3 regions of the Actinoplanes sp. NPDC023714 genome follow, and region 2 is predicted to be linked to each of the others. Evidence: riboswitches for the same ligand, from Rfam matches in the RefSeq annotation. Region 2 holds a riboswitch; each other region holds the start of a gene.
The links. Region 2 has a riboswitch for cyclic di-AMP ahead of AB0G10_RS37075 (hypothetical protein). Riboswitches for the same ligand answer to the same signal wherever they lie in the genome.

Region 1 (6,708 bases), on a different contig from region 2:
TAGATCTTGTCGTTGCCTTCCTCACCGAACAGGTAGTCGGTGCCGTCGCCGCCGCGCAGCGTGTCGTTCCCGGCCCAGCCGTGGATGGTGTCGTTGCCGGTCCCGCCGTAGATCGTGTCGTTGCCGAAGCGGCCGTCGATGTAGTCGTTCCCGGTGCCGCCGGACAGCCGGTCGCCGAGCGATCCTCCGGTCAGGCGGTCGTTGCCGGTGCCGGCGTCGGCGGTCATCCGCACACCGGTCTTGTTGGTGATCGAGTCGTTGCGGTCGTAGGTGTAGACCCGCACCCGCGTCGGCGACTTCGACAGGCTGCAGCGGACCTTCGTCTTGTCACCCTTGACCTTCTTGCAGCCCTTGCCGGCCTTGACCGCGACCCGATCGTCGATCGTGACGGTCCGGCCGGACCGCGTGACGACCACCTTGTTCTTCGCGCCGGTCGCCGCCTTGTATTCCACGGTGGTCTTGCCGACGACCGCCACGACCCCGGCGGAGGCCGCTTGGGCGGGCGCCGCGATCAGACCGGCGGACACCGTCGCGAGCAGGGTGACGCCGGCACGGGCCAGCCAGGCAGAAAGTGTCATGTGAATCCTCCCCCGGACCCGGCGGGTTGATCACCGCGCAGGGAGCATGATCATAGAACGGTACCGTTTCGACGTCGAGATGCCCTGACGACGCCAGCGGTGCTCGCTCATGGCGGCGGGAAGGTCGGGTAACATGACGCTTCGCGCCCTCGTAGCTCAGGGGATAGAGCATCGGTTTCCTAAACCGTGTGTCGTAGGTTCGATTCCTACCGGGGGCACCACTTTCCTCTGCCGCCCTCCCGGCCCATCCGGGAGGGGACTGTTCTTCGGCGTACCTCTCTATGGTTTTGTCAAAAGACGGCCCGGCAATGGCGCAGAAACGCTGCCAGGGCCGGGCTGCTGCGGTCCTGCCAGACCAATGCCAGCAGCGCGGGTATCTCGATGCCGTCGATCGGAATCGCGGTCAGGTCGGGATAGGCGGCGGCCATCGACTCGCTGAGGACCGCCACGCCGAGCCCGCGGCGAGCCAGGCCGGCGACGGTGTCCGGCGAGGTGGCCGCGAGAGCGACGGAAAGATCAACACCCAGCGCGGCGCGGGCTTGATCGAGCACGTCACGGATGCCGGTTCCCACCGGCAGCGAAATGATCGGGTACGAGGGCAGCGCGGTCACCGGGAGGCGTGCCCGGCCCGCTATCTCCTGGCCGAGGAGCGCGCTGTCCGGCGGGACGAGCGCGACGAGCCGTTCGCTGACTATCACGTGGCTCGCGAGGTGCTCGGGAGGCTCACCTGCCAGCCCGGCCAGCGCCAAATCTAGGTCGCCGGAACGAACGCCGGCCACGAGTTCGCCGGAATTCGCCTCCACCAGTTCGACGTCGATGTCGGGATGTTCGCGATGGAAGGCTGCGAAAGCATCGAAAAAGGGCGCCACCTCGCATCCGATCACCATGCCGATCCGGAGGCGCCCTCTGACCAGCCCGTACACGTCATCGATCGCATCGCGCAGATCGGCTGCGGCGTCGAGTGCCGCGCGGGCGTGCCGCAGTGCCGCCTCACCCGCGTCGGTGAGGCGCGCGACGCGGCCCGAACGGTCGAAGAGCTGGGCGCCGAGCTCGTGCTCCAACGCCTTTATCTGTGCGCTCACGCCCGACTGGGTGATGTGCACCCGCTCCGCGGCGCGGGTGAAGTTGGCCGTCTCGGCGACCGCCACGAAGTACTCGAGCTGACGCAAGTCCATGAGTCATTCTACTGATTGCCAGAAGAACTATGCGTTGGACTTGTGGCGTGCCCTGCGGAACGCTGAAGCCATGACCGAGCAAGCGCACCGACCCGAAGACCTGACCAGGCTGTTCGTCGAGCGTGCAAACGCGAAGGACGCCGACGGCCTGGCTCTCTTATATGAGGAGGATGCAGTGATGGCATACCCGCCGGGCGGCCAGACGCGTGGCCGCGAGGCGATCCGCAAACTATGGGCCGAGTTGCTGCCCCACATGCCCGAGTTCGAGCCCGAGCCGCCGCTTCCGACGCTGATCAGTGGCGACCTGGCTCTCACGTCCACGCCGCCGAGCGACGGTTCGGGCGCGCGGGCTCAGGTCGCACGACGACAGCCCGACGGTACCTGGTTGCGCGTGCTCGACCAGCCGGAGTTCCGGCGACCCGAGTGACCGACCGTCCGGGCGCCCCGAGCGGGACGCCCGGAGTCTCCTTCGCCCGCTCCTAAAGCCTGATCCGCTGACCGACGTAGACGCGGTGAGGGTTACGGAGGACGTCGTCGTTGGCGCGGTAAAGAGCACGCCACCCACCGGCGATGTCGTGCCGGTCGGCGATGCGCGCGAGAGTGTCGCCCCTGCGGATGACATAGGTGCGCGTGGCCGACCGCGAGTTGACCGAAGCGCTCTCCAGAGCTGCGCTACGGCCGGCTGCGGTGCGAACCGTGCGAGCAGCGGTGGAGCGCGCCGCACGGGCCGGAGACTTACGAACCGCTTTGCGGCTCACCTTGACGTTCGCTCGCTTGCCGCAGTGCGGCCAAGCGCCGATTCCCTGTCCACGCAACACACGCTCGGCCACACGGATCTGCTCGACCTTCGTGGCCTGATTCGCGGTCCGGGCGTAACGCGTACCGCCGTAGGCACGCCACGTGCTGCGGCTGAACTGGAGGCCGCCGTAATACCCGTTTCCCGTGTTGATGCGCCAGTTGCCCCCGGACTCGCAGTGGGCGACGGCGTCCCAGTTCACGTCGGCCGGCACGGCCTGCGCAGGCGCGGCGGCGCCCAGCAGGCCCACCGAACCGACGAGACCAGCGACGGCTAGACCGAACGCCAGGTTGACCTGCTTTCGGATTTGCACCATTTCAGTTGTCCTCCACGCCTGCGAGGTCAGCTGTCGGGTTCGGGCAGAGTGGCCCGGCCGCATTGGGCGGCTTCACCCCAAGACGCGTCAGCGCCGAGGAACTCTTGGGTCCCCCGCTCCATGCCTTGAGTTGTGATCCGTGGTCGGCGGCAGGATTCGGCGTTCCGGCCACGGTGCCCGCTCCTGGCGGGCTGCCGACTGAATGTCAACGAACCGATGGCGCGCTACGCCTGGAACCGGTCCGGTGCTGCTGTTAACCCAAATTAGCCCTTTGATCCGAGCTTGTATGGATAACTCGTCAGATTTTCGCCAACCCGCCTACCAGGAGGTTCGCTATGTGCTGCGCACTCTCCACCGAGGGTGCACAATCGGCAGCCATGACCGATCAAGCGCGCGAGTTCGACGTGATCGTCTATGGCGCCACGGGTTTTGTCGGTGTCCTCGTCGCACGGCACCTCGCCGGATTCGCGCCGGCGGGCACACGGATCGCCCTGGCCGGACGGTCGCCGGAGAAACTGGAAGCAGTCCGTCAGCGGCTGAAGGTCGACTGGCCACTCGTGGTCGCCGACGCCACCGACGCTGCTGCGCTCGACACGATGGCCGCTTCGACGCGGGTGGTCATCACGACAGCCGGGCCATATGCGAAGTACGGCCGGGTTCTCGCCCATTCCTGCGCCAAAGCCGGGACGGACTATGTCGACCTGACCGGCGAGGTGCTGTTCGCCCGGGACAGCATCGACGAGAACCACGAGCTCGCCCGCAGTACGGGTGCGCGGATCGTGCACTCCTGCGGATTCGACTCGATTCCCTCCGACATCGGCGTCCACGTGCTGCATTCGCAGGTACAGGCCGACGAGGCGGGCGAGCTGACCGACACGACGTTGGTGGTGACCAGCCTGCGTGGCGGGGTGAGCGGCGGCACGATCGACTCGATGCGGTACCAGGTTGACGTGATGAGCAAGGACCGCGGACTTCGGCGGATCGGGGCCAGCCCCTACTCGCTGAGCCCGGATCGGCAGGCCGAACCCGATCTCGGCCGGCAGGAGGACATGGTCACCATGCCCGCCTCCGAAGTGGATCCCTCGCTGCGCGGACACCTGGCGCCGTTCGTGATGGCGTCATACAACACGCGCGTGGTGCGGCGCAGCAATGCGTTGCGCGGCTGGGCGTACGGCCGGCGGTTCCGGTACCGCGAGGCGATGAGCGTCGGCACCTCGCCGCTCTCCCCCGTGCTGGCGATCGGCACGAAGGTCGCGCTCGGCGGGCTGTTTGTCGGCCTGGCGGTGCCGCCGGTCCGCTACGTCCTGGACCGGGTCCTCCCGAAACCCGGCACCGGGCCGAGCGAGCAGAGACAGAAGTCCGGGCACTTCACGATGGACGTCTTCACCACGACGACGACCGGTACGCGATACACGGCACGATTCCGGGCGAAGGGCGACCCGGGCTACGCGGCGACAGCGGTGATGCTCGGCGAGGCCGCGCTCGCCCTGGCGCTGGACAGAGAGAAGCTGCCGAAGTCTGAGGGCGGGGTGCTGACCCCGGCCACAGGCATCGGCGACGCGCTGGTGGACCGGCTCCGGACCGCCGGCATGGAGATCACGGCACGAAAGCTCTGAGCACGGAGCCGGATTGCCGCAAAGCAGGAGTTGCGGTCGCTGAGACAGCGACGGATCAAAAGTTCACAGCGGATTGCGGGCTATCACGTCGAACACGTGCCAGTGCTTGGGGCCGCTGAAGGCGGGACCGGGGGCGTCTTCCTCGTGCCAGTGTTCGACCTCGAGTCCGGTCAGCAGGGCTCGCAGATCGCCCTCTGACAGGAAGGTCATGGTGGGATCGCCGGACCACGAGTCGCGTTCGCCGAAGAGGTTCACGGCCAGGCGGGCGCCGGGTCGCAGGGCGGCGCGCACGAGGGTCCACAGGCGATCGAAGGAGGTACGCGTTTGGTAGGGCAAGGAGTATCCGGCGTAGATCAGGTCGGCGGCCGGCAGTTCTGACAGGTCCTCGAAGGCGCACACGCGCACGGTGAGCGCGGGGTGCCTGCCTCCGAGGGTGCGGAGGAGACGAAGTTCGGTTCCGGGCTCGCTGTCGTGGGCGAATACCCGCCAGCCGTCCGTGAGCAGGGCAGCGGTCTCCCGGCCGGCGCCACAGCCGAGATCGACAGCGACTCGCTTCCGTGGGCTGGCGCTCGGAACCGAGTCGGTCAGGGCCATGGCTTGGCGGCACAGTTCGCGTACTGGGCGAGTGGATTGGTTCGCGTTGTAGACGGCCCAGTGTCCGGGTGCGTGCCTCATGAGCTGATCATGCCGAAGCAGTACGACGCCGGAGGGCGCACCCATGGCCGGGCACGCCGGAACGATGTGAGCGCGGTGCCAGGGTGCTGGCGGCGTACGGATGAAGATCTGACAAAGGAGGGCATATCGTTATTGAGCGCTGGTCAAGAGCGGTATCGACATGCCGACTGGATATCGATCGCGACTAGCACCGACCGGGCCTTTGTGGGCAGGATTCGGAAGGTGACCGCCGACCCGTTGCCCTATCCGCTGAGGCTGACGGGAACCGGCATCGTCCTGCGCGAGTGGCGTCCGGACGACCTGGACGATCTCGTCGGCCTGCTGGATGAACCGGAGATCGCGCGGTGGACGCCGATGCCGTCACCATTCGACGCCGATGCGGGTCGCGCCTACCTGAAGCGGGCCCAGCAGGGACGCGCCAACGGCAGCCGGATTCAGCTCGCGATCACGACGGATGGTGGACGACCGGTCGGAGAGGTGCTGCTCTTCGCCGTGAACCCGGAGTTGCGGGAGGCGGAGCTCGGGTACCTGATCGGCCGGCCCTTTCGGCGGCGCGGGCTCGCGTCCGGAGCGCTGTCGATGCTGTCCGGCTATGCGTGCCACACGCTGCGGCTTCGCCGGCTGCTGTTGCGGATCGACCCGGCGAACGTGGCGAGCACGGCGGTGGCGCGGCGATGCGGGTACTGGTTGACCGGTGAACCGCCGATCCACCAGGAAGGACCCTATGGGCCCACCACGCTGGACACGTGGGAATACGTCGACGGGCGCTCCGGGACGCGGCAGGAACGGCTGAGAAATGTCGCAGCCCGGCGGTACGGTCGTCGCACCTGAGAAAAGGCAGGCAGCGCTCCGACGGTCGGTGAATGGAGAGGGCGCATGGTCAGTGTGGATCGTGCACGGGTTATGGCTTTCCGGGTGAGGGCGCTTGGACTGGACCGGCGCGTCGATGTCCAGCCTGCCGATTTGGGGGTGCTGGATCTCGGTGTTCAGCAGTACATGCCTGACTCCGCTGAGGTGGCGCTCACCGCTCGGACCAGTGCGGAGCCGGCCGACGAGCGTTTGATCGCGGTGTGGGCCGCACGCGGGGCGCCGCATCTACATCGACGTGAGGATCTGCTGGCGCTGAGTGGGCAGCTGTGGCCGCTCAGCGAGGAGGATGCCCGTTCGCGGATCAAGAGTGGGCAGATTCCGGATGGTGTTGCGCTCGGGATTCGGGCGTTCACGGCTACGGCCGAGGCGTTGCGTGAGGTGGTCACCGGTCCGATCGCCAGGGGCGCGGCCAGCACCGAGGTTAGTAGGCGGGTGCCCGTCGAATTGACGTACGAATGCAGGTCTTGCAAAGCGCGACATATCGCGGGCCATGTCTGGCAGCAAGCGGGTCTCGCCGGTGGTGTGCAGGTTCTGTCGCGGGGCAAGGATGCGCAGCTCGGCCCGATCGAGGATGCTCCGCCGGTGCCTGCCGTGAACGCGGGCATCGAGGGGATCATCGCGAACTACCTGCGGTTCCTCGGGCCGGCCGGGCCGGGCGAGGTGGCCAAGTATCTGGGTGGTT
Region 2 (6,708 bases):
GAACGGGCCTACCCCGTCGACCCATGGCACATCCGGGAGACCCGGCTCGACCTGGACCTGCTGGCCCAGTCCGAGTCGGTGTTCGCACTCTCGAACGGCCACATCGGGATACGCGGAAACCTGGACGAGGGCGAGCCGCACGGCCTGCCCGGCAGCTACCTCAACTCGTTCTACGAGTTGCGGCCCCTGCCGCACGCCGAGGCGGGGTACGGGTTCCCCGAGTCCGGCCAGACGATGGTCAACGTCACCAACGCCAAGCTGATGCGCCTGCTCGTCAACGACGAGCCGTTCGACGTCCGCTACGGCGAGCTGCGGTCCCACGAGCGCTGCCTGGACCTGCGGGCCGGCACGCTGGAGCGGATCGTCGAGTGGGTGTCCCCGTCGGGCCAGGGCATCCGTGTGCGCACCGTACGCCTGGTCTCGTTCACACAGCGGGCCGTGGTCGCCTTCCTCTACGAGGTGGAGCCGCTGGAGGGCGCCGCCCGGCTGATCCTCCAGTCCGAGCTCGTGGCGAACGAGCAGCTGCCGCCGATGAGCAAGGACCCCCGGGTCGCCGCGGTGCTGGACCGGCCGCTGCAGGCCGAGGAGATGATGGAGCAGCGCACCGGCGGCATCCTGGTGCACCGCACCAAGGCCAGTGACCTGCGGATGGCCGCGGCCATGGAGCACCTGGTGGATACGCCGGGCCGGCACGCCATCACCACCGAGGGGCACCCCGACTGGCTGCGGACCACCGTCGCCTGCCGGCTGGAGCCGGGCCAGAAGCTGCGGGTGGTCAAGCTGGCGGCGTACGGATGGTCCAGCATGCGCTCGCTGCCCGCCCTGCGCGACCAGGTCGGCGCCGCGCTCGCGAGCGCCCGTTTGGACGGCTGGGAGGGCCTGGTGCAGCAGCAGCAGGAATACCTCGACGCCTTCTGGGACCACTCGGACGTCAAGGTCGAGGGCGACGCCGAGGTCCAGCAGGCGGTCCGCTTCGGCCTCTTCCACACGCTGCAGGCCGGCGCCCGGGCCGAGAAGCGCCCGATCGGCTCGAAGGGCCTCACCGGCCCCGGGTACGACGGCCACACCTTCTGGGACGCCGAGACGTTCGTGCTGCCGGCGCTCACCTACACCCAGCCCTCCGCCGCGGCCGACGTGCTGCGCTGGCGGCACTCGACGCTCGACCTGGCCCGGGAGCGCGCGCAGACCCTCGGGCTGCAGGGCGCGGCCTTCCCGTGGCGGACCATCCGCGGCCAGGAGTGCTCCGGGTACTGGCCGGCCGGCACCGCGGGCTTCCACATCGGCGCCGACATCGCCGACGCGGTCCGGCGCTACGTCCAGGCCACCGGCGACTACGACTTCGAGCGTGAGGTCGGCCTGGAGTTGCTCGTCGAGACGGCCCGGCTGTGGCGCTCGCTCGGCCACCACGACCGGCACGGCCGCTTCCACATCGACGGCGTGACCGGCCCGGACGAGTACACCGCCGTGGTCAACGACAACATCTACACCAACCTGATGGCGCAGCAGAACCTGATGACCGCGGTCGACGCCTGCAAGCGTCACCCGGATCTGGCCCGCAAGCTCGGGGTGGACGACGAGGAGGCCGCGTCGTGGCGGGATGCCGCCGCCGCGGTGCACATCCCGTACGACAAGGAGCTCGGCGTCCACCAGCAGTGCGAGGGCTTCACCCGGCTCCAGGAGTGGGACTTCGAGAACACCCCGGCCGAGGGCTACCCGCTGCTGCTGAACTTCCCGTACTTCGACCTGTACCGCAAGCAGGTGATCAAGCAGGCCGACCTGGTCATGGCGATGTACATCCGGGGTGACGCGTTCACCGCGGAGGAGAAGCAGCGCAACTTCGCGTACTACGACGCGCGGACCGTCCGCGACTCGTCCCTCTCCGCGTGCATCCAGGCGGTGCTCGCCGCCGAGACCGGGCACCTGGAGCTGGCGCACGACTATCTGGGCGAGGCCGCCCTGATGGACCTGCACGACCTGCACCAGAACGCCCGGGACGGCGTGCACGTGGCGTCGCTGGCCGGCACCTGGATCTCGCTGGTCGCCGGTCTGGGCGGCATGCGTGACTTCAACGGCCAGCTGAGCTTCGCGCCGCGGCTGCCCAGCCGGATCAACCACATGGAGTTCTCGCTGCTCTGGCGCGGCCTGCGGCTGCGGGTCAGCGTGACCGGCGACGAGGTGACGTACTCGCTGCGCAACGGTGGCGGCTCGGCCCGGCTCACGCTGCTGCACCACGGCAAGGAGGTCGAGGTCACCCAGGTCCGTCCGGTGACCATGGCGATCCCGCCGGCCGGCCACGTCGGCCCGGCGCCGGCCCAGCCGCACGGCCGGGCGCCGGTGCGCCGCGCCACGCACTGACCGCGGCACAGCGAAATGCCCCCGTCCTGATCGGACGGGGGCATTCTCGTCTCTGGCCGCGAGGAGCTTTCAGAGCATCGACACGTGTACGTGGTCGGTGTGGTCGCTGACGCCGTGGTAGGCCTTCCAGCCCGAGGCCGGGAACCAGATCTTCTTGTACCAGATGACGTAGTAGATGCCGAGCTTGTCGGCGTTCCGCACCAGGAACGCCATGAGGTCGTTGCCGTACTTCATCATCTTGTCGTTGTGCGCCGAGGAGAATCCGCTCTTCTGCAGCGACCAGTCACAGGCCCGGCCCTTGGGGTGCTCGAACGGCCCGCCGTCGCGGTGGCAGCCGACGAACATGTCGAAGCCGGCCTTCTTCACCTCTTTGTACATGTGCAGAGTGCGCTTGGTGACGCAGCCGTTCGTGGTCGGGTCGTTCTCGGTGCAGCCCTCCGCCGAGAAACCGCCACTGGAGTTGCGCGGAGCAGCGGCGGCGACCGGAGATTTGGCGACCACGAAACCTTCGGTGAGCGCGTCGCCACCGACCAGTTTCAGGGCTTTCTCCGCCGCGTCCTTCTGCTTCTTCATCAGCGCGGTGTTCTGCTTCTGCGCCTTGACCTCGGCGTCGAGCTTGGCCTTCTTCTCGGTGACCGTCGCGATAGCGTCGTTGAGCTCGCCGAGCTTCTCGTCGTGCAACTTGTTGATCTCTTCGAGGGAGATCGCCTTCTTCAGGAAGTCGTTCGACGAGCTGGCGCCGAGCAGGAAGCCGACGGCGCTCAGGTTGCCGGTGACGTACTGCTCGCGGGCGATCGAGTTGACCTCGGGGATCAGCTCGTCGCGCCGCTTCTCCGCCGCCTTGATCTCGACGTTGAGCTTGGCCTGCGCCTTGGTGGACTTCGTCACGGCCGCCTTGGCGGTCACGTAACGGCGGTTCGAGGCCTCGATCACATCGGAGAGCAAGGCGTCGTCATCGTCCTCCTTGGCGGTCGAGGACGAGCCGCTCGGCTCCGCGGACGCCGGGGTCACCGGCACCAGGAGCAGGGCCGTGGCGGCCACGAGCGGCGCCAGGGCAAGGGTCAGCCACCGGCGGGGACGTGCGGTCATCAACAGTTCCTTCCTTGTCACCGCCGACCGAGTTAGCTGACGGGTTCGGGACGGAAGAGATCCCTACCGCCCGAAGGCGGATTCACCCCACTGACCTGGTTCCCCGGCTCGTCTTCCGACGATTGGGCGGCGGCCTGCCGGCTCCTCGGGGGCGGTGCCGTCCTGGCAGGACCGGCGCCGAGTTTACCTGAGGAATGGCGTTGCTTCAGGACCGCGGAACGGTCAAAACTGTTACCGCACAACGACTTTCCGTAATCATCTCACCTCGCGTGGCCACACCATTGCGCACCGTACGAGAACTGTCGATCTGTCGATTGAGTGGGTATGGTCGGACGCGGTTCCCACCCGGGGACCGCCGCCTAATCGCCCCCTGCGGCGAGCCGGGGAACCACATATTCCTCGGGGTGAATCCGCAACCGCGGTAGGGATTTCCTTCGTCCCGAACCCGTCAGCTAACTCGGTCGGCGGCCGACGGAAGGAATTTACCTGTGCAGCGAAAGACTGCGCGGCGGATGGCGGCTGTCATGGGGCTGCTGCTCGCCGTGTGCGGGCTGGCGGTCGTGGCGTCCCCGGCGAGCGCGGCCCCCGGCGACAACGGTGACGACGGCGAGGGCGGCTCGAAGTCTCTCGTCGAGCAGCTCGAGGACGCCTCCCGCGGTTACGTCGAGGCGAAGGCGAAGCTGAAGACGTCCAAGCAGAAGCAGACCGAGCTGACCGCGACCCTGAAGAAGCTGGACGAGCAGGTCGGCCCGCAGCAGGCGGCGCTCGACGAGATCGCCGCCCAGGCCTACACCTCGGGCCGGCTCGGCGGGATGTCCGCTCTGGTCAACGCGAGCGACACCGGCAGCTTCATCGACCGGACCATGATCCTGTCGACAGTCGCGGCTGACCAGAACAAGGCGATCGAGGATCTCAAGACGACCCTCGACGCGCAGCGCAAGGCGAAGCTCGCCATCGACGCCACCGTGAAGGACCAGCAGAAGCAGGTCAACGTGATGGCGAAGAAGAAGCTCCAGGCCGAGACGGCGCTGAAGAAGGCGAACCAGGGCGCGGACGCCTCCTCGTCGAGCGACGGCGGCGGCAGCGCCAAGGCCGACCCGGCGCCGAGCGGTTCCGGCTCCGGCTGCTCCGTGAACGACCCGACCAGCGGCGGCTGCATCACCCCGCGCATGTCGCACGCCCTGAAGCAGGCCCAGAGCGACGGCTTCACGCGTTACGTGCACTGCTTCCGCGAGCAGAACAGCGGTGAGCACCCGAAGGGCCGGGCCTGTGACTTCGCGGCCGACAAGAACGGCTTCGGCGGGGACGCGACCGGGGCGAGCAAGACGTACGGCACCAACCTGGCGAACTACTTCATCAACAACGCGGACGCGCTCGACGTGCTCTACGTGATCTGGTACCGCCGGATCTGGCTGCCGAGCAGTGGCTGGAAGTCCTACAGCGGCGCGGGCGGCGACCCATCCAGCGATCACACGAACCACGTGCATCTGTCGGTGCGCTAGAGCAGAAGTGCGCTGAGACGGGAAAGGGCGGGCCTCGCGGCCCGCCCTTTTTTCACTTCCGCATGTACGCCTCGTACTCGCGCATGACCTCGTCGGTCGGGCCGTCCGCGCGGATCAGCCCCGACTCCAGCCAGATGCACCTGTCGCAGGTGTCCCGGATCGACTGCTCGCTGTGGCTGACCAGGAAGACCGTTCCGGCCTCGGCCCGCAGCTCACGCACCCGCTGCTCGCTGCGCCGGCGGAACTTGGCGTCACCGGTCGCCAGCGCCTCGTCGATCAGCAGCACGTCGTGCTTCTTCGCCGCCGCGATCGAGAACTTCAGCCGGGCCGCCATGCCGGAGGAGTACGTCCGCATCGGGTACGACGAGAAGTCGCCGCGCTCGTTGATGCCGGAGAACTCGATGATCTCGTCCTTCTTGGCCTTCACCTCGGCCGGCGACATGCCCATGGCGAGGCAGCCGAGCTCGACGTTGCGCTCGCCGGGCAGTTCGTTCATGAGGGCCGCGTTCACGCCGAGCAGCGAGGGCTGGCCGGCCGCGTAGATCGCGCCCTTGGAGACCGGCAGCAGGCCGGCGACCGCGCGGAGCAGCGTGGACTTGCCCGAGCCGTTGCTGCCGATCAGGCCGATGGCCTCGCCCTTGTACGCCGTGAAGCTCACGCCCTTGACGGCGTGCACCTCCTTGACGTTGGCGGCCTTCGTGTTGGTGACCAGGCGCTTGAAGCTGGCGAGCGGGCTGCCGCTGCCCGGCGAGGCCGAGCTGTGCACCTTGTAGATGATGTGGGCGTTGTCCGCGATGACGGTCGGGACGAGCTCGTTGTCAGCCACGGCCGTAGCCCTTCTCTCCGCGCCAGAAGTAGACGTATCCGCCGATGCCGACGACCGCGCTCCAGGCCAGTGCCTGGATCCACAGCATGGTCGGCGTGCCGGCCAGCGTGACGTTCTCCAGCAGCGCGTGGCGGAACAGCTCGATGAAGATGAGCATCGGGTTCGCCTCGACGAGGGCGAGCTGCCAGCCGTCCAGCTTCTCGGTGAACAGGGTCACCGGGTAGAGCACGGCCGAGCCGTACATCCAGAAGCGCATGATGAACGGGATCAGCTGCTTGATGTCGCGGTTCTTGGAGCCGTACCGCGCCATGAACATGGCCAGGCCGGTGTTGAAGAGCGACTGGAGCGCCAGCAGCGGGAGCAGCAGCAGCCACTCGACCGTGATCGGCTCGCCGGTGATCAGGACGATGCCCATCAGCACCAGCAGGGCCACCATGAAGTTGCGGATCTCGACGAGGGCGGCCGAGAGCGGCAGGCTGGCCCGCGGGAAGTGCAGCGCCCGGATCAGGCCCAGGTTGCCGGTGATCGCGTTGATCCCGGTCTGCACGATCGACTGCGTGAACTGGAACACGAACACGCCGATGCAGAGGTACGCCGGGAAGTTGTCGATGCCCTTGCTGGTCCCGATGATCACACCGAAGATCAGGTAGTAGACCGCGGCGTTGATGATCGGCGTGAGGACCTGCCACACCGTGCCGAGCTTGGTGCTGCCGAGCGAGGACGACATCTTCGCGCTGGCGTGCGACTGGATGAAGTGCCGGTACGAGAGGAGCTGACGCGTGTATTCGGGCAGGCTGGGAAGCCGCCCGGACGCCGTCAGACCGTGCCGGCGAGCGAGCTCCTTGGGCGAGAGCTCGGTGCCGGTCTCGGCGACCGCCGTCTCTGGCATGGGATGGTGCTCCGATCTAGTCGGCCCGGCGGAGGCGGGGGGCTCCG
Region 3 (6,708 bases), on a different contig from region 2:
CCAGGTGCAGCGCTACCCAGTGCAGGCACTCCCGGCTCCGCTCGCCCGCGGGCACGCCGGTGCGCCACTTCGCCACCCAGCCGTCCATCTCCCGGCGCACCTCCGGCCGGCGGAAGTAGGCGCGGCAGGCCCGCAGCCCCTTACCCGGCGCGGCGTTCCAGGTGTACTCGCGCAGCACGTACTCGTAGTGCGCGAACAGCGGCAGCAGCACGGTGTCCGACCCGGCCGGCGCGGCTGCGGCCGCCTCCCGGGCGATCGCGAACATCCGCTCGTGCGAGCCGAACCACTTCTGGCAGCGCAGGCTCAGCGCGGTCAGGTGCAGCCCGAAGTGGTGCGGGGCGCGGCGGCGGCCCTCGGCGTAGACCTCCTCGAAGCCGGCCCGGGCCTCCTGGTCGCCGAACATGGTCCGCAGCTTGCGCACCCACGGCAGCGGGTCACCCGGCGCGGCCAGGGCGATCGCCCGGTCGGCCGCCCGGCCGGCCAGCCCGGACTGCAGGTGGAACGCGCGGAACTGCTCCGGCGTCGTCTCCGCGGCCGAGGCCGAGCCGCGCGCCCGGGCGGCCCGGAGCTGCAGCGTCGCGGCCTGGATCTGCGCGGCGTCCGGGTCGTCCGGCGACGCCTCCAGCCAGCGCTGCAGCCACGCGCCGTCGGTCGCCGCGGCGGCGGCGAGCAGGTCGGCGCGCCGGCCCCGCAGCTCCCCGTCGGCGCCGGCGTCGGCCATCAGCTTCGCGGCGGCCGGCCAGTCGCCGCGGACCGCCCGGTGCCGCGCCTCCCGCTCGCCCGGGTCGCGCGGCGGCAGATCCTCGGTGAACTCCGGCGGGTCGGGGACGGGACCGTGGAACAGAGCGTGGATCAGGTACCGCAGGAACATCGTCACGGCGAGATGATATTCACCTGCATCACATCGATCACCTCGGTGGCCGCGACCGTGAACGGCTCGCCGAGGCAGCCGTGCACGGCGTTCGGCGCGAGGTGCACGGTCACCGGCACCCCGGCGGCGCGCAGCCGGTCCGCGAAGGCCTCCCCCGAGCTGCGCAGGGTGTCGTGCTCACAGTTGACGATCAGCGTCCGCGGCAGGCCGGCCACCTCGCCGTTCGCCGGGAACGCGTAGGGGTCGCCCAGGTCGTCGCAGTAGTGCCGGCTCATCGCCGCCACCCACTCGGGCGAGAAGAACACGGCCCTCCTGCCCCGGATCGCCGCGAGCTCGGCCGGCTCCCACGGCGGCAGCGCCGCGTGCACGGACGGATAGATCAGCGCCAGCGAGGCGGGCGGCTGCCCCGCGCCGTCGCGCAGCCGCTTCGCCACCCCGGCCGCGAGGCTCGCGCCGGCGCTCGCCCCGCCGAGGTGCAGCCGCTCGGCCGGCACCCCGAACCGGTCCGCGTTCATGACGGCCCACAGCCACCCGGTGAGCACGTCGTCCGACCCGGCCGGGTAGCGCACCCCGCGCAGCGCCTTGCGGTAGCCGACGGTCAGCACCGCGATCCCGCGGGCGGCCAGGGCCAGCGCCGTGAAGTGCGCCTCGGCCATCCGCAGCGAGCCGCTCACGAACGCGCCGCCGTGCACCCACACCAGCCCGGCCGCCGGCGTGCCCGGACCCCGGTAGAGCATCGCCGGCACCCCGGCCGGCTGCTCGGTGACCGTCACGGCGGCGAGCTGCGGGAACCGGTCGAACAACTCGGCGTCGGTCGGCCCGGTCTCCGGCAGGTCCCCGGCGATCTCCAGCATCCGCACGTAGTCGGGCACCGCCGGCAGGTCGCCGCCGGCGGCCCGGAGCAGGACCGCCCGGCGGAGGGTGCGGGGCAGCCGGTGCAGCCCCTTCATCGCGTAGCCAAGAACCGTCCCGGTAGCCGTCATGGCTACCGAAAGTAGACCCGTCCCGGCGGTCCCGCCGAGCCGACAGGCCCGGGCTTCACCCGCTCAGGCGTGCGATCACCTCGGCCGCCGGCCCGGGGCTTCACGCGCTCAGGCGTGCGATCAGGTCGGCCACCGGCCCGGGCCTCGCGTGCCGGAACCCGGTGCCGGCCCACAGGTTCAGCGCGCCCGGATCGCCCTTCGCGGCGGCCGCGGCCCGGATCGGCGCGGTCAGGTGATGCACGGCCGGATAGCCGATCGGCGCCGCCGCGTCGTGCTCGTCGATGAACCGGTTGCGCAGCCCGCGCGCCGGCTGCCCGGTGAACGCCCTGGTCACCACGGTCTCGGTGAACTCGCCGGAGAGCATCGCGGCCCGCTGCGCCGGCCGGGTCCCGGCCTCGTCGGCGAGCAGGAACGCGGTCCCGCACTGCACCGCCGCGGCGCCCGCCTCGAGCAGCCCGTGCACGTCGCCGGCGGTGCCGACCCCGCCCGCCGCGATCACCGGGAGCCCCTCGGTCACCGCCCGGACCGCGGCGAGGGCCTCCAGGGCGGTGCTCGTCCCGGCATATCCGGCGGGGTCGGTCGTGGACGCGTGCCCGCCCGCCGCACCGGCCTGCGCGATCAGCCCGTCCGGCTCGACGGCGAGGGCCGCCCGCGCCTCGGCCGCGCTGGTCACCGTGATCAGCACGGTCGAGCCGGCGTCGTGCAGCCTCTCCACAATCCCCGGATCGGGTACGCCGAACGTGAAGCTCACGACCGGAACCCGGAATCGGGCGGCGAGCTCCACCTTGGCCGCGAAGTGGTCGTCGTCCTCCGTCCGCAGCGGGGGCAGGTCCACCCCGTACCGATCGGCTTCTCCCCGCAGTGAAAGCCGGTATGCCGCCAGCGGCGCCGGATCCGCGGGCGCCGGCATCGGCACGAAGATGTTGAGCCCGTGCGGGATCGCGTCGACCTGCCGGAGCTCCGCCGCGACGGCGTCGGGCGTCTTGTAGCCGGCCGCCAGGAACCCCAGCGCCCCGGCCCGGGCGGCGCCGGCGACCAGCGCGACGGTGGACGGCCCGCCGGCCATCGGGGCGACGATCACTTCACGCATGCCGCGACCCTACGATGCCCGCGCACCGCCTCTAGAGCATCCTAGGAATCTAGGATGCGGCGTCCTAGGATCCTAGCTTTCACGACGACGCGGGCGACGCCCCCGCCTCGTGCCAGAGGAACGTGGCGAGCGCCAGCGCCGCCAGCCCGATCGCCACCCGCAGCGGCCGCTCCGGCGTGCGCCGCACCAGGGCGGGCCCGATCCAGCTGCCGAGCAGGCATCCGGCCGCGAGCAGCGCGGCGGCCGTCCAGTGCACCGGCGCGATGAGGGCGTAGAGCAGCGCGGCCGCCACGTTGGAGAAGCCGAGGACGACGGTCTTGACCGCGTTCGTGACGGCGAGCGGCTCGGCGGCCGCCACCGACAGCGCGGCCAGCATCATGACGCCGGCGCCCGCGCCGAAGTAGCCGCCGTAGACCGCGATCAGCAGCACCGCGACGGCGAGGGGCGGGCGCCGGCCGGGACGCACGTACCAGGCCCGCAGCGGCTCGCGGAACAGCAGCATGAGCCCGCCGAGCGCGATCAGCCCGGGTACGACCCGCTCGAACGCCGACGACGGGGTGCTCATCAGCAGCACCGCCCCGGCCGTGCCGCCGGCCACGCCGGTGACGCCGTGCCGGGCGATCCGGCGGGCCTGGCCGCGCAGTTCCGGGCGGGAACCGGCGGCGGCGCCGAACGCCGTGGAGAGCAGCGCGACCGTGTTGGTGACGTTCGCGGCCACCGGCGGGATGCCGACGGCCAGCAGGGCCGGATAGCTGACGACCGACGCGAGCCCGCCCATCGACCCGGCGAGACCCCCGCCGACCCCGCCCAGGAACAGCAGGACGGCGTGGGCGAGGGTCATGATCCGTCAGGGTACCCAGCCGCGCTGGACCTGCGCCCGCACCCGATGCCGGCGCAGGTCCGGGCGGTCACTTCAGGCGCAGGCGCTGACCCACGTAGATCACGCTCGGGCTGTCGAGCCGATCCTTGTTCAACCGGTACAGCGTCTTCCAGCCACCCTTGATCTTGTACTTCTTGGCGATCTTCGCGAGGGTGTCGCCGGACTTCACGACATACGTACCCTTGACGGCCTTGACCTTCTTGCCGGTGCCGGCCTTCTTGTAGACGCCCGGCTTCTTGCCGCAGACCGGCCACGGCTTGAGCCCGCGTTTCTTGTAGAGCTTCGTCGCGACCTTGATCTGCTCGGCCTTCGTGGCCCGGTCGGCGGTCGGGGCGTACTTGCCGCCCCCGTTCGCCTTCCACGTGCTGCGGCTGAACTGCAAGCCACCGTAGTACCCGTTCCCGGTGTTGATGTGCCACCGGCCGCCCGACTCGCATTTCGCCAGGACGTCCCAGTTCACCTGCCGGGCCGCCTGGGCCGGGCTCGCCGGCGCGAGAAGCACACCGGCTCCGGTGATGCCCGCGGTCACCAGACCGAGGGCGAGGCGCGTTCGTCTACCGATCCGAGACATGGATGATCCTCCACGCCTGCGAGGTGAGCTGTCGGGTTCGGACAGAGGCGCCCGGCCGTCGTCTTCGCGGCTTCACCCCGAGGCGCCGTCACTTTCCGGCGCCGTACTGATTGGGTCCCCCGCTCCTGCCCTGCGAATAGATTCCCCGGGCGGCGGCAGGATTCGGCGGACCGCCCGCGGTGCCCGCCATCGCGGGACGGCCACGACGGTAACCACGCCCATCGACGGAATTCCAAGCCTGAGGGCCGGGATAGTGACGTTCTTCTCAGTATTCGCCCTATTTGATCTTGTTTGTGACCTGGAATGGCAGGCATTTCCGAATGAGGAGGTCCGTCGCTTTGCGCGGCTGCCACCCCGTACAGTTAATTGTCTTTTTAATAGAGTGGGCTCATGCTCTGGACCGCCACCTTCACCCGGTACTTCATCGCCCGCTCGGTCTCGGCCTTCGGCGACGCGATGCTGACCGTGGCCGCCGCACTCGCGGTCGGCGGGATCTACGGCGCGACCGGCGTCGGCGTGGTCCTGGCGGCGTGGATGGTGCCGTTCCTCGGGTTCATCCTCTTCGGCGGCGTGTTCGCGGACCGGATCGGCGCCCGCCCGCTCATGCTCGCGGCCGACCTGATCAGGCTGGTCGCCCAGGCGGTCACGGCCGTCGCGTTCTTCACCGGCACCCCGCCGCTCTGGCTGCTGATCACCTGCTCGGCGGTGAGCGGCACGGCCGCCGCGATGTTCCAGCCCGGCGTCAACGGCATCGTCCCGCAGGTCACCGACGATCCCAACCGCGCCAACGCCACGATCCGGATGGCGAACGCCGTCGCCGAGCTGCTCGGTCCCGCCGCGGCCGGCATCCTGTTCGGCTTCTTCGGCGCCGGGCTCGTCTACGCGGTCGACGCCGCCACGTTCGCGATCAGCGCGCTCTGCCTGGCCGGCCTGCGCGTCGGCAGGGTCAGCCGCCCCGCGAGCTCGACGATCAAGGACCTCACCGAGGGCTGGCGCGAGTTCCGGGCCCGCACCTGGATCTGGAGCGTGATCCTGGTCTGGATCGCCTACGGGATCTTCCTCTTCGGACCACTGATCCCGCTCGGTGCGGTGCTGGTGAGTCAAAATCAAGGGCCTTCATCGTACGGGTGGATGCAGTCGGCGATCGGAGCGGGCACGATCGTGGGTGGCCTGCTCGCGCTACGGTTCCCACCCCGTCGCCCGCTCGCGACCGGCGCCGTGGCGATGTTCGCCTTCGTGCTGCTGCCGCTGGCCATCGCCCTGCACGCCGAGCTGCCGCTCCTGCTGGCCGCGGCCGGGGCGAACGGCCTGGTCTGGGCGTTCTGGTCGATCCAGTGGCAGACCAGCGTGCAGACCCAGACCCCGCCCGAGCTGCTCAACCGGATGACCTCCTACGAGGTGCTCGGCTCCACCGGCAGCCTCCCGATCGGCCAGGCCCTGGCCGGCCCGGTGGCGGGCGCGGTCGGCGCCGAACGCGTCCTCGGCGTCTCGGTCGTGGTCGGCGTGCTGGGCAGCGCGACCCTGCTGCTCATCCCGGCGGTCCGCCGCCTGGGACGGGCAGTCCCCGCCGAGGACGGAACCCGGCTACAGTCCCGATGATGCGGGTCTTGTCTCGGGCGGTGGCCGTCGTCGATCTGCTGCCCGCCGCGCTGCTCGCCGCTCTTCCCGCCGCTCTTCTCGCCGCTCTTCTCGCCGCTTGCGATGCAGCCCCGGAGAGTCCGGATCCGCCGCTCGCGATCAGCGCCACGGCCGAGCAGTGGCGCGTCCACGAGGTGAACCGCCAGCTCGCGATCGCCCTGCACAACGAGGGGCCCACGCCGATCCGGGTGGCCCGGGTCGAGCCGGTCCTGCCGTCCTTCGAGGGCGAGACCGCGGCCGACACCGACGCGCTGCTCCCGGTCGGCGGCCTGCGCGTCGACGTGCCGGTCACGTTCGGCACCGGCGGCTGCACGCCGGCCCGCTCCGCGCCGTCCCGGGTGATCGTCACGGCCCGGCCGGAGAACGCGACATCCTGGCAGAAGGTCACCGTCGACCTGCCCGACCCGAACCCGCTGCTCGACCAGCTCCTCGCCATCGACTGCGCCGCCGACCGGGTCGAGCAGAGCGTCACCCTCGCCTTCGGCCCGTGGCAGGACCTCGGCCCGGACGGCGTCCGCGGCAGCCTCGAGATCACCCGCACCGCCGCCGCGACCGGGGCCGTGCGGGTCACCGAGCTCGACGGCAACGTCCTCTACCGGCTCGCCTTCCCCGGCCGGCGGGAGGCCGCGGTCACCGCCGCCCGGCCCCGGGCGAGCATCCCGATCGTCGTGACGC

Region 1: another riboswitch for cyclic di-AMP. It lies ahead of AB0G10_RS30110 (transglycosylase family protein); the one in region 2 lies ahead of AB0G10_RS37075 (hypothetical protein).
Region 3: another riboswitch for cyclic di-AMP. It lies ahead of AB0G10_RS34895 (transglycosylase family protein); the one in region 2 lies ahead of AB0G10_RS37075 (hypothetical protein).

What each region holds. Positions count from the first base shown of each region.
Region 1 covers NZ_JBFAAR010000008.1:34,190-40,897, reverse strand. Annotated here, with positions in the region: gene AB0G10_RS30130 (calcium-binding protein) at 1-578, opposite strand, end outside; tRNA gene AB0G10_RS30125 (tRNA-Arg) at 724-799, shown strand; gene AB0G10_RS30120 (LysR family transcriptional regulator) at 869-1,753, opposite strand; gene AB0G10_RS30115 (nuclear transport factor 2 family protein) at 1,824-2,180, shown strand; gene AB0G10_RS30110 (transglycosylase family protein) at 2,233-2,865, opposite strand; cyclic di-AMP (ydaO/yuaA leader) riboswitch at 2,866-3,037, opposite strand; gene AB0G10_RS30105 (saccharopine dehydrogenase NADP-binding domain-containing protein) at 3,243-4,481, shown strand; gene AB0G10_RS30100 (class I SAM-dependent methyltransferase) at 4,545-5,075, opposite strand; gene AB0G10_RS30095 (GNAT family N-acetyltransferase) at 5,379-5,987, shown strand; gene AB0G10_RS30090 (crosslink repair DNA glycosylase YcaQ family protein) at 6,033-6,708, shown strand, end outside.
Region 2 covers NZ_JBFAAR010000012.1:54,357-61,064, reverse strand. Annotated here, with positions in the region: gene AB0G10_RS37080 (glycoside hydrolase family 65 protein) at 1-2,355, shown strand, start outside; gene AB0G10_RS37075 (hypothetical protein) at 2,425-3,444, opposite strand; cyclic di-AMP (ydaO/yuaA leader) riboswitch at 3,449-3,583, opposite strand; cyclic di-AMP (ydaO/yuaA leader) riboswitch at 3,791-3,927, shown strand; gene AB0G10_RS37070 (hypothetical protein) at 3,933-4,946, shown strand; gene AB0G10_RS37065 (ABC transporter ATP-binding protein) at 4,999-5,772, opposite strand; gene AB0G10_RS37060 (ABC transporter permease) at 5,765-6,661, opposite strand.
Region 3 covers NZ_JBFAAR010000010.1:258,183-264,890, forward strand. Annotated here, with positions in the region: gene AB0G10_RS34875 (hypothetical protein) at 1-877, opposite strand, end outside; gene AB0G10_RS34880 (alpha/beta hydrolase fold domain-containing protein) at 874-1,854, opposite strand; gene AB0G10_RS34885 (nitronate monooxygenase) at 1,955-2,944, opposite strand; gene AB0G10_RS34890 (sulfite exporter TauE/SafE family protein) at 3,024-3,785, opposite strand; gene AB0G10_RS34895 (transglycosylase family protein) at 3,853-4,395, opposite strand; cyclic di-AMP (ydaO/yuaA leader) riboswitch at 4,394-4,573, opposite strand; gene AB0G10_RS34900 (MFS transporter) at 4,786-5,994, shown strand; gene AB0G10_RS34905 (hypothetical protein) at 5,994-6,708, shown strand, end outside.